Regions from separate parts of the Peribacillus sp. NPDC101481 genome, predicted to be linked through region 2. Evidence: riboswitches for the same ligand, from Rfam matches in the RefSeq annotation. Region 2 holds a riboswitch; the other holds the start of a gene.
The links. A riboswitch is a leader RNA that binds a small molecule or an ion and turns the genes downstream of it on or off. The one in region 2 is predicted to bind cyclic di-GMP.
Positions count from the first base shown of each region.

Region 1: it holds a riboswitch for cyclic di-GMP, as region 2 does, so the genes downstream of both, ACIROD_RS20240 (anti-repressor SinI family protein) here and ACIROD_RS05565 (anti-repressor SinI family protein) in region 2, are expected to answer to the same signal.

Region 1 is NZ_JBIWNJ010000003.1:314,736-323,333, forward strand. It holds gene fliT (flagellar protein FliT) at 1-226, shown strand, start outside; gene hpf (ribosome hibernation-promoting factor, HPF/YfiA family) at 480-1,037, shown strand; gene ACIROD_RS20235 (hypothetical protein) at 1,334-1,543, shown strand; cyclic di-GMP riboswitch class I at 1,695-1,780, shown strand; gene ACIROD_RS20240 (anti-repressor SinI family protein) at 1,812-1,952, shown strand; gene ACIROD_RS20245 (helix-turn-helix domain-containing protein) at 2,101-2,424, opposite strand; gene secA (preprotein translocase subunit SecA) at 2,845-5,358, shown strand; one part of gene prfB (peptide chain release factor 2) at 5,530-5,592, shown strand; one part of gene prfB (peptide chain release factor 2) at 5,594-6,628, shown strand; gene ACIROD_RS20260 (YitT family protein) at 6,784-7,647, shown strand; gene cccB (cytochrome c551) at 7,697-8,038, shown strand; gene ftsE (cell division ATP-binding protein FtsE) at 8,332-8,598, shown strand, end outside.
Region 2 is NZ_JBIWNJ010000001.1:1,143,609-1,152,206, forward strand. It holds gene ACIROD_RS05530 (replication-associated recombination protein A) at 42-1,313, shown strand; gene ACIROD_RS05535 (DUF2642 domain-containing protein) at 1,343-1,990, opposite strand; gene ACIROD_RS05540 (hypothetical protein) at 2,202-3,176, opposite strand; gene tagU (polyisoprenyl-teichoic acid--peptidoglycan teichoic acid transferase TagU) at 3,943-4,872, shown strand; gene ACIROD_RS05550 (VanZ family protein) at 5,866-6,348, opposite strand; gene ACIROD_RS05555 (YwzD family small protein) at 6,345-6,476, opposite strand; gene ACIROD_RS05560 (hypothetical protein) at 6,750-6,887, opposite strand; gene ACIROD_RS05565 (anti-repressor SinI family protein) at 7,393-7,527, opposite strand; cyclic di-GMP riboswitch class I at 7,545-7,626, opposite strand; gene ACIROD_RS05570 (acyltransferase family protein) at 8,499-8,598, shown strand, end outside.

The DNA.
Region 1 (8,598 bases), on a different contig from region 2:
TGGACTTCTTTCTCGAATCAAACCGCCTTTTACTGCAGAAGAGCAGCAGTTGGGACGTGCAGCACTGTTGCTCAACCAAAAGGTCGATCACTTGCTGAAGCTCCAAAAGCAGGAGATAAAGCGGGATATCCAGGAAATAAACAAGAAGAAACGATCATCCAATAAATACACGAACCCGTATGAAAGTCTATCAGTGGATGGTGTGTTCTATGATAAAAGAAATTGATTACACGACCGTTTGGATTCCAAAAGGTTTTCATGTTAATTATTTTTAAATTTTCTGTAAATAAAATAGGCTTAATTTTTTCTTTATAGCATAGCATTTGATATAATGAAGCTAGGGCAGACATCAACCCCTTTCCAAACCTTCCGACAATTGTTTCATTATTTCGACATATTTCATGATGTGTTTCTAAAAGGAACCGGAGGGGTATTGTAGAATCTAACTGTATAGTCTTAATTTAAGGAGGACTCACTTTATGAATTACAACGTACGCGGTGAAAACATTGAGGTAACTCCAGCAATTCGAGAATACGTCGAAAAGAAAATTGGCAAGTTAGAACGATATTTTAACAATACACCAGATGCAAATGTGTTAGTGAATTTAAAGGTGAACAATAATACATCAAAGGTCGAAGTGACGATTCCCATGCAGAATTTGGTTCTTCGTGCTGAAGAGGAAAATGCGGATATGTATGCTGCCATTGACTTGATCAATGATAAGCTTGAACGCCAAATTCGTAAACATAAAACGAAGGTCAATCGTAAGTTCCGGAACAATCTATCAGCTGCACCAGATGCATTCGCCTTCAATATGGAAGTTGACGAAGTGGTGGATGAATTCGAAGACGATAATGATATTGAAGTGGTCCGCAATAAGCGCTTTGATTTAAAGCCGATGGACAGTGAAGAAGCGATTTTACAAATGAATATGCTTGGTCACAGTTTCTTCGTTTACACGAATGCGGATACTAATACAACGAACGTAGTGTACCGCCGAAAAGATGGACGCTATGGATTGATTGAACCTAGTTAATTATTATTCTAAGATCAAAAGCACAGCCCAGCCTTTGGGTTGTGCTTTTTTAATGCCTGTTGATAGAATTCGTTTGAAAAGGAAAAAATGATTGCTTCTTTTGTTCTCTATAGAATACAAATCATTGGAAAATCCTTTTAAAGAACAATTCTTGTTCTTTATTAAGATAAATAGTCAGTTTTACCTATTTAATAACCCCCTTCTTTTGTACTATACTCAAATTGTAAGTTCTTTAAAAAGAACGGCTGATTTTTTATATAAAACAATTTGATCAAGGTGCAGAGGGGTTGGATTACTTGTATCGAAAGAATTGCCATACTTGCCATAGGGCTTCTTTTAGCAGTGCGGAATATGGAAAGTGGCTTTGCCCGACCTGCGGTGAGGATTTAACTGCGCAAAAAGCCTTGGATGCACTTACAATGGAGAGAATCAATACGAAGCAACGAAATATTAAGAAGAGCAATATTCACTATTATACAAAAAAACGAAAATCAATTAGTCTATGATAAATTACCTGCACTATGAATTTTCTTAATTTTGTAATAATTTGTCGGATAAAAGTTTTTGCATTTAGGTAGATTACCGACATAAAATAGCAATATATGGAGTGGGTATCCGTTATAATATGATTATATGTAATGTATTTGGTAATAAATACCACGACAAAGGCAAACTTATTGAAAGATGAGGGCGCAAAGGCACAGGTCTAAGGTCCTTGAGACTATGATGGCTGGTCTGCCTGAAATACAAGGAGTATTTTAGGAGGTAGAAGAGGTGGCTAATGTGGAAATGGATCAAGAATGGGTGAAATTGATTTCAGAAGCAAGGAGCTTGGGTTTCAAAAAGGAGGAAATCAGTGCTTTTTTGAAACGGGAAAGCCTTGAGGTAACATTAGAGGAGAACAATGGAAAATAGCTTACGAAAAAGTTCGAGAACATCCCTATAAACAGTAATTCGATTCATTAGCTGTTTATAGGGTTTATTCTTCCTTGAGATTCTACAAGTCTAGCTTATTCAAACTGTATTCTTCAGGATTATGTAGGTAAACTAGTGTACTACCACTCTACTCTTCTTTATCTTTTCTCCATTTATTAAACTCGATGAATTCCCTGAATTGTTGTTTTGAGACACCCGAATTCATGGCTTCCTCAACGATTTTCATCCAGTCAGTGTCCAAGGTTTCCTTATTTGGTGCATCATAAAGCAGGGCATCAACAGGAATGTTTAGTACGGCGGAGATTTTTTCAAGAAATTGAATAGAAGGATTTGTTTGTAAGTTCCGCTCGAGCGAACTTAAATAAGACTTTGCCACACCCGCTTTATCGGCAAGTTCAGTCATCGACATTTTCTTTTCTTCTCGCAGTTTTTTTACACGTTCACCAATCATCAATACCACCTCGAAACATGTTCTATTTATCTTCCGCTAATAAGTGTCAGTAGCCAATCTTATCATTCAAAACAAGACGACTGTAAGGTTGGATTACCTTGACATGCTATCGCTAGAGAGGACACACAGCATCTAGTGATGGAAGGTTATGGATAATTCTCATTTACATATGGAATAGTGGGGAGTTAGCAACATATTTTTTATACTTCCTTCTATTTTAACAGTTTTACTCCTCATTTATCCATTGTTTTTCGCAAGAATTGAATTCAGGTCTATACCAGGGAAGTGACATGAAGTTGTACCTCTATGATAGAAGTGGTAAAATTAAGCGTGCATTAGTAATAATAGAAGTGTGTTTCTTCTTACTTATATGAATTTTGTCATTGAACGATCATTACCATAATAGAGGAGCGTTATTGAATGCTTAATATATTAAATAAAGTTTTTGATCCGAATAAGCGAGAAATCAAACGTTTAGAAAAAATCGCCGATCAGGTCGAAGCGCTGGCTGATGAGACGGCGGGGTTATCGGATGAACAGTTGCGTGCCAAAACGGGTGAGTTTAAAGAGCGTTATCAAAATGGGGAAACCGTTGATGATTTGCTTGTTGAGGCTTTTGCGGTTGCACGTGAAGGGGCAAAGCGTGCTCTGGGCTTATATCCTTACCGTGTTCAAATCATGGGTGGGGCATCACTTCATGATGGAAATATCTCCGAGATGAAAACAGGGGAAGGTAAAACCTTAACATCCACCATGCCGGTTTATTTAAACGCGCTTACCGGTAAAGGTGTACATGTCGTTACTGTCAATGAATACTTGGCACACCGTGATGCCACCGAGATGGGTGTATTGTATGATTTCCTTGGTTTGACCGTCGGGTTGAATTTGAACAGTCATTCTAAAGAAGAAAAACAGGCGGCGTACAATGCTGACATTACGTACAGTACGAATAATGAGTTAGGTTTTGATTATCTTCGTGACAATATGGTGTTATATAAAGAACAAATGGTACAGCGCCCGCTGCACTTCGCTGTCATTGATGAGGTCGATTCGATTTTGATCGATGAGGCAAGAACGCCGTTGATCATTTCCGGCTCCGCACAAAAATCGGCTCAGCTGTATATCCAGGCCAATGCGTTTGTAAAAACCTTGAAAAAAGAAACCGACTACACATATGATGAAAAGACAAAAGGTGTTCAGCTGACGGAAGATGGGATGAATCGAGCTGAAAAAGCGTTTAATATCGATAATTTATTCGATATTAATCACGTTACTTTGAATCATCATATCAATCAGGCGTTAAAGGCACATGTTTCCATGCATTTGGATGTGGATTATGTTGTCCAGGAAGGCGAGATAGTCATCGTTGACCAATTCACTGGCCGTTTGATGAAAGGCCGCCGTTACAGTGAAGGTCTCCACCAGGCGATCGAAGCGAAAGAAGGACTTGAAATTCAAAATGAAAGCATGACTCTTGCGACGATTACATTCCAGAACTATTTCAGGATGTATGAAAAGCTTTCAGGTATGACCGGAACAGCCAAAACGGAAGAAGAAGAATTCCGCAATATTTATAATATGAATGTAATTGCGATCCCGACAAACAGGAATATCATCAGGGACGACAGGGCAGATCTTATATACGCGACAACTGATGGCAAATTCAAGGCTGTTGTGGAAGACATCGCCGAACGCTATACAAAGGGTCAGCCTGTGCTTGTCGGTACGGTTGCCATCGAAACATCTGAAGTCATATCTGCCTATTTATCCAAAAAAGGAATCCCTCACGATGTTTTGAATGCCAAGAACCATGAGCGTGAAGCGGAAATCATTGCGAATGCAGGTAATCAAGGCTCAGTTACGATCGCTACGAACATGGCAGGGCGCGGTACGGATATCAAGCTTGGTGAAGGTGTCAAGGAGCTTGGGGGCCTTGCTGTAATCGGTACGGAACGTCATGAAAGCAGGCGTATAGATAACCAGCTGCGTGGTCGGTCCGGCCGTCAGGGAGATCCAGGGGTCACTCAATTCTATTTATCAATGGAAGATGAATTGATGCGCCGCTTCGGTTCGGATAACATGAAAAACATGATGGCGCGCCTTGGTATGGATGATTCCCAGCCAATTCAAAGCAAAATGGTGACAAGGGCCGTTGAATCCGCACAGAAACGGGTCGAAGGCAATAACTTCGATTCACGTAAGCAATTACTGCAGTATGATGATGTTCTCCGTCAACAACGGGAAATTATCTATAAACAGCGTTTCGATGTCATGGAAAGTGACAACTTACGTGAAATCGTCGAAACGATGATCACGGCATCCATCCAGCGAAATGTTGTCGCGTTTGCACCAATGGGTGATGAGGAAGGCTGGAATTTACAAGGCCTTGTCGATTACCTGAATGGTAACCTATTCAATGAAGGTTCAATCACTGTAGCTGATTTGGAAGGGAAAAATGAAACGGAATTGGTTGAGTTCATTTTAGCAAAAGTGAAAGAAAGCTATGACCAAAAAGAAGAAGAGCTATCTGAAGAACAAATGCGTGAATTCGAAAAAGTAATCGTTCTTCGTGCCGTCGATAGCAAGTGGATGGACCATATTGATGCGATGGAGCAATTGCGCCAAGGGATCCACCTTCGTGCTTATGGCCAGATTGATCCGCTTCGTGAATATCAATCAGAAGGTTTCGCAATGTTTGAAGCGATGATTGCTTCAATGGAAGATGAAGTCGCAAAATACATCATGAAGGCCGAAATCCGAAACAATTTGGAACGTAAGGAAGTCATAAAAGGACAAGCGGTCAATCCGAAGGAAGAAGACGGGGGAAAAGTGAAAAAAGCCCCTGCCCGTAAAAAGGAAGACGTTGGCCGAAATGCGTTATGCCCATGCGGCAGCGGTAAAAAATATAAGAATTGCCATGGCAATTTAGGTTAAAGTTAGGTGTATAATGATTATGGGACGGTTAAGTGTAAGGCTTGCCGCCTCTTTTCATGTTTTGTTTGCATAAAGGTATACATTTGCATATAGTTTGGAGAGGTTTTATTTGTAATGAAGGGAATCCCTCTTCAGGGATTTTTTTTAACATACTTAATGAGGTGAAGAGAAATGGAATTAGCAGAAATTAGAAATGAACTTGAACGGACAGCGCAACGATTAACGGACTTTAGGGGGTCTCTTTGACTTAGATGAAAAAGAGGCACGAATCGCACAGCTAGAAAATGAGATGACACATCCCGATTTTTGGAATGATCAGCAAAAGGCACAAACTGTCATCAATGAAACGAATGGTTTAAAAGAACAAGTCAATCAATTATCCGACCTGAATGAATCATATGAAAATCTGGATTTGACATATGAATTAGTGAAAGAGGAGAACGATCAAGAACTTTTAGCGGAGCTGGAAGAAGAGATTACGGTTCTTGCACAAAAGATGAACGACTTTGAACTTCAACTTTTACTAAGTGAAGAATATGACTCGAAAAATGCCATTCTTGAACTGCATCCTGGTGCAGGCGGAACGGAGTCCCAGGATTGGGGTTCCATGCTGCTGCGCATGTATACAAGATGGGGTGAAAAAAGAGGCTTTAAAGTGGAAACCCTTGATTACCTTCCAGGTGATGAAGCTGGGATCAAGAGTGTCACTTTAATTTTCAAAGGCCATAACGCCTATGGTTATTTGAAAGCGGAAAAAGGGGTACACCGTCTTGTCCGTATTTCTCCTTTCGATTCCTCAGGACGACGCCATACTTCATTCGTTTCATGTGAAGTCATGCCGGAATTCGATGAGACGATCAATATAGAAGTACGCACGGAAGATTTGAAAATAGATACGTACCGGGCAAGTGGTGCAGGTGGTCAGCATATCAATACAACTGACTCGGCAGTCCGGATCACCCATATACCTACGAACACCGTGGTAACGTGCCAAAACGAGAGATCTCAAATCAAAAACAAGGCCCAGGCCATGAATATGCTGAAAGCCAAATTGTATCAACGTGAAATTGAGCAGCAACAAGCGGAATTGGATGAAATCCGTGGTGAGCAAAAGGAAATTGGCTGGGGAAGCCAAATTCGTTCTTATGTTTTCCACCCGTATTCCATGGTTAAAGATCATCGTACCAGTGCGGAGACCGGAAACTTGGGGGCTGTCATGGATGGCGATATCGATATGTTCATTGATGCGTACTTGCGTTCAAAATTATAAGATCAGCCAGTCGGACCGGTTTCCACGGTCCGACTTTTTTTGTTTTTTCCTTTTTAACGAATCTTCTGGCTGACATTTACAGGATTGAAAAGGGATGCTCTACCTCGTTCGGCCAATACTAGATAATAATGATGGTTCGAGGAGACTTATGCAAAATGAAGAAAAGATACCGGGAGCAGAAGCACCCTTTAATTCAAAAGTTAACGGAGTATGGATTGGTGATTGTCGGTTCATCCATAATTGCCATTGGTTTTAATGTATTCTTACTGCCTAACCAGGTCGCATCTGGCGGGGTCAGTGGAATTAGCACGATTCTCGATTCAACTCTCGGTTGGGAGCCAGCCTACGTTCTTTGGGGTTTTAATATCCCTTTGTTCATTGCGGGGCTTATTATCCTTGGAAGACATTTCGGAGCCAAAAGCTTGATTGGAACCTTGTTTCTGCCTTTAGTGGTATTTCTGACAAAGGATTGGGATGCATGGACGAATGATGCATTGCTTGGTTCGATTTGCGGAGGGATGATGGTCGGACTTGGGCTGGGGATCGTCTTTCGAGGGAAGGGTTCCACAGGCGGGACCGATTTGGCGGCACAGATTTTCCATAAGTATACCCATCTGTCATTAGGAACCTGTGTGGCAGTCATTGATGGAATCATCGTTTTAAGTGCTGCCATCGTTTTTGATATTGAAAAAGGGCTTTATGCATTGATTGGATTGTATGTGACAAGCAAGACGATAGACCTCGTCCAGGTTGGATTGAACCGTTCGAAGATGTCATTAATCATCACGAATAAAGAAATGGAAGTAAGGGATGCTATCATACATGAGCTGGACCGGGGTGTAACAGGCATATCCGGGTATGGCGGCTATACAGATGTTACTCGTCCAATTTTGATGTGCGTAATAGACCAGTCTGAATTCACCAAATTGAAACAATTGGTGAAACTCGTTGACCCTAAAGCGTTTGTAATTGTAATGGACGCATCGGAGGTACTTGGGGAGGGTTTTAAACTGGATTGAAATTGGTATAATGTTCTTGTGCTGGTATAAATCAGAGGGGGTAAATTCGATGAAAATGAAGTGGTTAGCCTTAATTTTGGGTACTTCTTTGGCCTTGGCTGCATGCGGTGGGAACGATGATGCTGCAGATAAAGAGCCTGCAAGTGAAAATAATGAAACGACTACGGCAGATGCCGGTGATGCCGCAAAAATTTATGAAAACAAATGTTCAAGTTGCCATGCAGTGAATCTTGAAGGCGGCGTGGGACCGAATTTAACGAAGGTCGGTTCCAAGCTATCAAAAGCAGACATCGAAAAAGTCATTGCGAATGGTCAAGGCGGAATGCCAAAAGGTATAATCCAGGGCAAGGAAGCGAGCATGGTCGCTGAATGGCTTGCTGAACATAAATAATGATTAATGAAACGTCCTGCTTAGCAGGACGTTTCATTTAGCCTCCTTTAAACCTCGTGACAACTCACATTTAACCCCCTTTTCAAGCAATCAAATCCTGGAATTATTACATAGATGTTGATATATGTCTAACTGAAATGAAACTGTAATATTTTTTATGCTTAATTTGACAAAATATGATGTTATAATGTTTCTGTGCTCAAGTAAGAGAGATTCCTGTCAGATTTCAGTGAAAATTGTCGAAAAAGCTGTAGGTACATAGTGATAATCCAAGCAAATTAGGTGGTTTTAGAATGATAGAAATGATAGATGTGAAAAAGACATATCCAAATGGCGTAATTGCCATTAATGGAATCAATGTGAAAATAAAGCCAGGCGAGTTCGTTTATGTAGTGGGTCCGAGCGGTGCCGGAAAATCGACCTTCATCAAAATGATGTATAGGGAAGAAAAGCCTACAAGCGGTAATATCTTGGTCAATGGCATAAGCCTGCCAAGTATCCGCAATTCGAAAGTTCCTCTATTTCGCCGTAATATCGGTATGGTATTCCAAGATTTTAAA
Region 2 (8,598 bases):
CCATCAGTTGTGATACCTTATATAAAAAGGAGAGGTGCGCAATGAATATTAAACCGCTTGCTTTCCGGATGCGGCCTCGTTCGATTGATGAGATCATCGGGCAGGAGCATCTGGTCGGTGAAGGGAAAATTATCGCAAGGATGGTGAAAGCCAAGCAGCTTTCTTCCATGATATTGTATGGTCCGCCGGGAATTGGCAAGACTTCGATTGCAAGTGCGATTGCCGGAAGCACGAAGTTTGCTTTCAGGACACTGAACGCGGTGACCAATAATAAAAAGGATATGGAAATCGTGGCTGCCGAGGCTAAGATGTCCGGAAAAGTGATTCTGCTGCTTGATGAGGTTCACCGGCTCGATAAGGCGAAGCAGGATTTCCTATTGCCTTATCTTGAAAACGGGATGATCACCTTGATCGGTGCAACGACCAGCAATCCCTATCATGCAATCAATCCGGCCATCCGAAGCCGGTGCCAGATTTTCGAGCTCAAATCATTGGAAACCAATGATATTACCAAAGCTCTGGAACGGGCACTTCATGATGAAGAGCGCGGGCTTGGTGCGTATATAACGGATGTCAGCCTTGATGCCCTTACCCATTTCGCGACGGCTTCGAACGGAGATGTCCGCAGTGCGCTTAACGCTCTTGAGCTCGCCGTCATTTCCACCGAACCCGATGAGTCCGGAACGATACATATAGATCTGCAAATTGCCGAGGAATGCATGCAGAAAAAAAGCTTCTCACATGACAAGGATGGAGATGCCCATTATGATGTTCTGTCGGCTTTCCAAAAATCTATTCGCGGCAGTGACGTGAATGCAGCCCTTCATTATTTGGGGCGCTTAGTCGAAGCCGGCGATCTTGTCAGCATTGCCCGCCGCATGGTGGTCATTGCCTACGAAGACATTGGTCTCGCCAATCCGCAGGCTGGTCCCAGGGCCCTCGCTGCAGTCGAAGCCGCTGAACGGCTCGGGTTTCCCGAAGCCCGGATTCCACTTGCCAACTCCGTGATCGAGTTATGCCTATCACCTAAATCGAATACCGCCATTACCGCAATTGATGCGGCTCTTTCCGATATTCGCAGCGGCCATAGTGGAGATGTACCGGATCATCTTAAGGATGCCCATTACAAAGGGGCCACTGAACTCGGACGCGGCATCGGCTACCTTTATCCGCATGACTACGAGAATGGCTGGGTGAAGCAGCAATACTTACCCGACAAACTGCGCAGAAAAAAATACTACAAACCGAAAAAGAGCGGGAAATTCGAACAAGCCCTTGCCTCGGTCTATGAAAATATCGAGAAAAAGAAATAACTCCGGATCACTTCAGACCCGGAGTTTCTTTATTGTGGGAAATGAAAACTTTTAACATGCCTCATGTTAACAAAAATCGCCTCCCCTTGAGCATTCACCATCTCAATGATGCCATCTTTCACTGCACTGATCATCCCGATATTCTGCGGATGCATCCCCAAGTCGAGCACCACCAGTTTATTGGTTAACTTTTTTACCTGTTCCTCCAATGTCCTGGCCCAGCTTAAAGATGAAACCTGTGCCAATTGTTCCCCTTTATTCAAACCGTATGGACCCTTTTCATCATTACAAACCGAAAGCCACTTTAAATGATCCATCGAAATGAACATCGTTTTAAATACTGGCGAATAAAAGACGAAATAGTTATTCATGATGCCCACGATATAACCATGAACCGAGTTTTTTTTCGTGAGCAGGATTTCAACAAACATCCCCTTCGCATTCATCAGTAATTTTCGGAACGAGGTCTCGTCAATCTCCGGCTCTCCTCCCGAACCAATCTCCTCATCGATTATAGGAAAGGAAAAATTCTTAATGTGCCGGAATGGAACGTAACGGTAGGCTTTTCCAGTATACAAAACGATGATGTCAGAACTTACTTCAATTAAAATCCCCGCTTCATGTATATTCCCTGAGAGCTCCAGTTCCATATACTGGCCTATATGTTTTGCTAACAAGCGACGCTTCCCCCTTTATATTAAGATCAACCAAACAAAATGGTTGCTTGGCCATTTTAAAAGCATTTGAACATAAACTTTTGCAAATGAAAAAATAAATCAAAGGTGTATTGAATCCCAATGAATCCATCTTAGGCAATAACGGCATGTCCACCTTCCATAAGAAGGCACAACAACTCGATTTTGGTTGCTGTACCTGTTTGGTATTTCTTTACCGGATATTTTGATTTGAAGCTTTGATTAAGTTCTCAATCCAAATTTGCTTGAATGCATTTGCACGAGGACTTCTGCGTCTTCCTGATCTTTCATCTGAGCTTGAGCTTGAGCTTGAAGAGCTTTCATATGAGCTTGAGCTTGAAGAGCTTTCATATGAAGAACTGCTCTCTTCTAATGAACTGCTTTCATCCTTTCTACTTCCGTTTGCTGAATTTCCATTTGCTGAATTCGCGTTTGATGCACCTCCGTCCGACGAACCTCCATCTTCGGAATTTTCATCTGTCTCCTCTTCAGCTTCTTCCTCTACCTTCACAGTTAAGGCAACGAATTGGACATGATCAGTTGGCACATAAAATAATTCTTCTTTATGCACAACGATAAGGTACGTATCAGCCACTTTCATCAGGATGCCCTCAACCCTCTCAGGTCCACCAGCGAAAACGGATACCCAGTTGTGGACTAAGCGAGTCAGAAGGCCATTAAGTGTATCGGTTCCGTTATAAACAAATTCAGGCAATAATTGTTCGTCTGATTCTTCGATCACTGTTACACTTTTAATATGGGAAATCGGGTATAAAACAAGCCCATCCTTCTCCGTGGATAAAACTAAAAATTCATCTTTCACATCTACAACCCGGCCAACTTTAGATCCCGGACCGCCGCCATTCACTTGAATGCAGCTAGTTTGAAGTGTTGACAGCACTCCTAAAAAACTGGTCGGAAATACTGTTTCTTCTTCCTCGGCCAATAAATCGACTTGTGACTTTTTCGCATTCGCGACAACTATTTTCAAATGATCCCTTGCGTAATACACAAGTTGAGTTTGTTCATCTTTCCCTGTTTGTAAAACGATATAATCGCTAAATACTCCTATAAGCCTGCCTTCTCTAGAATCAGGCCCGCCTTTAAACACCCTCACCGATTTTCCTGTTAAAGCATCAAGGTACGGTAAACCAACAGTCTCTGCCATTTTTCCTTTAGCCTCCAATAGTTATTTATACTTTAATGATATCCGTACTGCATATATATGCGCCTGCTTTCCAATACGGACTCTGCTTATCACCCATTTTGTGGGAAATCGTCGTACGCCTAGAAATTCCCTTTTGAAAAATCACTTTTTCCATTCTATTCAACTTTTAATAAAGGGCCTTACTTTTTAATAAAAAAACTCGGGAATTTTTTCCGGAGTTACATCACATATTTCTATATAGAATGAAATGGCTACACAGGAGCTTTCTTTTGCCTGGATTTTGTCACGGTTCATGCAGCTTGCCAAACTATAACTTCGTTTACATCACAGAATAACTGGTGATTTTTTTCTGATTCTGTATATAGCTCCACATACTGCTCAGCTGAAACATTTTGCGGAGCTGCCTCGATCAGCGGCGGATACCGTCCTTCCCCTACCGGGAATTGAAAAGGTAGCTGGAACTCACCGTTTTCAAAACAGCCTACCCTTCATAAATTCCACGACTATTTACCTAGATGAAATCCAGACTTTTATATAGCCGTGCTGCTACAATGTCATAGCTTTAAATCCCTGCTATATCAGCATTCAATTCAAAAAAATTCAAACTAATTATAAAAAACTATTAAACTTTCAAGTCATAACAAAAACCTTTTATTGGCTTCCAAATATGTCAAAGGTATTATAAAGTAGCAAAATATACTATTCTTTTATTATGAAATTAAATATAATAGATGAAGTGGTTACAAAAAGAGGAAGGAAGTAAAATATGAGACATGAAAAAAAGAAGAAAAAGAAACGGACATGGCTGAAGGTAGTCGGGGTAATTGTCCTACTATTCATATTGGCTGGGGGAGCCTTTGCCTATTCCGTATGGAATTCACTGACAAAAACCGTTGACACGATGCATACACCAATAGACCGTACCACCGATAAACGAACTAAGGACCTTGCACTATCAGATCAGGAGCCATTTTCGATGCTCATGCTCGGTGTCGATGAACGTGATGGCGACAAAGGCCGCTCAGATACAATGATCGTCTTGACAGTCAATCCACAAAAGAAATCGGTCAAAATGCTAAGCATTCCGCGTGATACACGGACCGAAATCGTCGGTCATGGAACACAGGATAAAATCAACCATGCATTTGCCTTCGGCGGCGCAAAAATGTCCATGGATACCGTTGAAAACTTCCTTGATATCCCAATCGACTATTATATGAAAATCAATATGGAAGGCTTTAAGGATATCGTTGACGCAGTCGGCGGCGTGACAGTACAAAACGATCTGGATTTCACTTATGAAGGTGTCCATTTCGCAAAAGGGAGCATTAATCTAAATGGAGAAGATGCACTTAAATATTCGCGAATGAGATATGATGATCCGAATGGTGATTATGGCCGTCAATCCAGACAACGTTCCATCATCGAGGCTGTCATCAAGGAAGGCGCTAGCCTTTCATCACTTACGAAATACGATGATGTATTCGATGCATTAAGTAAAAATATCCAGACGAATTTGACGTTTGATGACATGATGGACATCCAAAAGAACTACAGGGACGCAAGCAAAAGCATAACGCAAGCAACCATTCCAGGAGATGGAACGAAGATCGACGGAGTCTACTATAATATCGTGTCGGATGAAGAAAAAGAAAAGGTTCAATCCGAATTAAAAGAACAATTATCCATCAAATAAGAAAAAATGAAAGAGCTGTCCGGACCCGCATCCCGACAGCTTTTTCATTTTCCCCGTCCAATAATCTGACAAAAAACGAACACCAATTGTAGAGATTTGTTGGAATTTTTGTTGTTTATTAGGCACTAAAAGACGGTATAATCTAATATGAGCTGACAGTTCCATCTTCCCCTTGCCCCTATTATCAATTGACGCTATCATTCACTGGACCCGGAATTCCATCAACCGTCATTCATCAACTATAATAAATAATCCTAAACCAAAGGAGTGGATTTGTATGAAAATCAAAGCAGGCAGCTGGGCTATGCTAAGCAAACAGGACAAAATGTTTATTCTGAAAGCCATCAGTGATCGATCAAGAATGAAATATGTTTCATGAGAAGTAGCTCTTTTCGGCAATTACATGAGAGCATGCCTCTCCCTTTTCAATAAAACGAACTCGAGCCTGAAAAAGGAGAGGAATCTATTTAAACCGATAATCCCATAACAAACAGCATTCGCCTTTTTCTTTGATAACATAGCTATCTTGTTCAAGATAAACATCACAATGCGAGAATTGAAGACCTGTGTAACTGGAATTTCATAGGCCGTTTTATGCTGCCCTCCAACCTTATCCAGAATCCAGTTCTTCACATTCTTAAGTATCGGTCTGCAAATCATATTGAAAGGACTTCACATTCATATGCTGTAAAAATACATGTGACCGATTTTGCACATAATCTGCACGATTCGGAAATCGAAGCTTTATTTTAAACTTAACAAATCCCAGGACTTCCCGAACTCCGCCTCACTTTCATCACTCGCTTTTTGAACCGATCGAAAAAAAAATGATACAAACTCCTGCAGCTAACACCCCGAGAATAGTCGTCAATTCTCCTCATACTCATCACCCTCACAGGTTATCATTCATTTATATATAAATGAAAACGATAAAAAAGAAGCATGTTTTAAACATGCTCCTTTAGTATATGCAACTGAAATGATTTCTTAAATTCATTGACGCTTTCTTCTTCGATACCAGAAAAGAGAAAAGAAGATTCCCAGCAAACCTCCAAACGTGTCCAGCATGACATCTTGCAACAAGGGAGTTCGGCCACCGGTTAGTTTTTGATGCAGTTCGTCTGCACTCGCATAAAAAAGGACACATAATAGAGCGCCTGAAAACGAAAGAACAGGATTCTTCACAAAGCGGCCCCAAACACGATACGTCAATAATCCAAACACAAAAAAGATAAAAAGATGGGCACCCTTCCGAAGGAAGAACTCCAGAAAGCCATTTACTCCAGCTATTTGGGCACTCACCTCAACCCCTCCATACATGAATGAAATACCACTTAGCTTATCATACCAATATGGAGTATTGAACTGCGTTAAAAAAGGGGTAATGCTTTGCTCCTCATACGTCTGCGAGGAAAAAAAGAAGATGACCATCGCCCATAATATGAGCAAAATAGGGAATATGTATCTACGAATCATATACTTTCAGGATGTTCAATGATCCCGCTTAATTTCTCCTTAATCTCTTCCACAAGTTCATTTACAGAAACATCTTGTCCAGACTCACCCTTGGCAAAAGTGTCTTTTAAAATATCAAAAAAATCCATGCGAAATTTCCACTCCAATATATAATTGAGCCACCATTTCATACTGTTGTCCTAATCCTTTTTTCAAAAATAAGGAATATAGCTCATTTATTTGATAATCACATATAAAGCGGGAATTGGCAAGCAGAAACTAGTTTAAAAACCAAAAATTTACCCAATTTTAACATTTCTGAAATATCCCTTAGGAATGAATACTAGTAAGGTTTAGGCAAATAGTGTGGATATAAAAAAACAAAAAAGGACCGATTGCTCAGCCCCTTCGATAACCCCATATTATGCTTGTCCCATAAAATATGTCATTAATGAAATCAAAACTAATGTAATGGTAATATAAGTCCCAATAAAAATTTTCTTGCTTCTCTGTTTCTTTTCATAAACTTCCTCGAACGTAATGAACTTGTTTTTTGTCATCAAATAATCTCCTTCTATTTTGATGGCAGCTATCTGACATCGCCTTTGCGAAGTCCCTTTGCTTGATCTCTATATGTAGTATCGGCACATAACGAAAAATATTTAAGTATTATTAACTATTTTTTTGCTATATTTCGTATATCTGGAGAAGGGTAAGACAACTTAAAACACATTATGTATATAAGTTAAATTCCATTATCAATATACTAAATCCTTCTGTATTCATTTAATAATCTGATTTAATAAGGGTTTTATTCTAAAACATTCAATATTATTTTTATCCAACCGCAAAATGATAACCATAGCGGTACACTGAATAAAGTTCCCCACATTAAACCCTTCAAAAAGGCAATAGGTACATCCATAATAAAAATCCCCCTCAATTAGGTCGCATTTTTATTATCATCGCCATGTTCCTTATTCTGGATACCTTTTACGGTAATTTCCGGTAATGAAAATAAAAAAAAAAAGACTGTATAACAGCCTTCCCTAAGGTACATATAGCTTATCCCATGATGTAAGATTTTTCTCTTGATCCATTTTCTACGATAAAATCATTCACATCTTTAATGGACAAGCCTGAATTTTTCGCTTCTAACATTAAATAAATCCATTCTTCAAATTCATTGTTTGCTTCCATGACAAATTCCGCCTACTTGTGGTAACACAGCCGTCTTAGCAAAGCCTTAGACCTGTAATTTTGCGTCCCTATTTTTCAATAGGTTTGCTTTTCTCAAGAATATTTAACATTATGATGATTTTCCAATTAAATTTCATGCGCAAAATATGTATGTCTAACTTTTTTGAAGTCGACATACCCATATATTCATGTTAATTATACTTAATAAATCTGATAATTAACTAAAATACTTTTCGTTATTTTCCGCCATCATTCTACAATATTCTTAAAAAAACAACTAGGTATTGGAAATTTTAAAAACAAGCTTAACGCGCAATTAAATTAAATAATGCATTACTTTAACTTTCTTCGACGTTTATTAAATACTTTCATAAAAATACTTCCTTCTTCTGTTTTAAAAAACTTAACTCCAACTAATTTTAAAGGTGTCCATATTTCTCTCATTTGGTATAAAGGCATTAAAAATCATCCTTTCTTCTATAGATTATTAATTGAGCTAATGGCAGGTATATATTAAATAGTAAAATCTATTATTTTACATTTTTTCTAATTTTTTATCCTTTGATAGAAATAACAGTGTAACACTAACATTTAACGAACAAACCGTTCTTTATAAAGAATAATTAAATTGAACTTACCATCTTTACATTATTATGTCAATTAGTTTCATTATTAATCTATACTAGCATTTTGTTTCCCTCATCTTCTACTTTTCCTCTCTAAACTTGCTGGCCTATTCCCAAACTGCATACCTTATTTATATTTAGGTGATAGGATCTGGATTTATCCAATGACCCGGAATCCCTTATTTTTATTCGCCCATTAAACATTTCATAATTGAGCCTAAAAATTAAGATATGTTGGTTAACTTTATATTTTTTTGTCTATTTTTGTCTGTTTTAGAGAACTAACTATACTTTATTAAGAACAAGTGCTATATTATAAAAAAAACGGTTCATATGGAGGAGGATATGACTAGATATGAGGAATTCGACTCATTAAGGGGTTTAGCCGCTCTCATTGTGTTAATCGGGCATTATTTGATGGTTTACCCTTCATATGCTGATTATC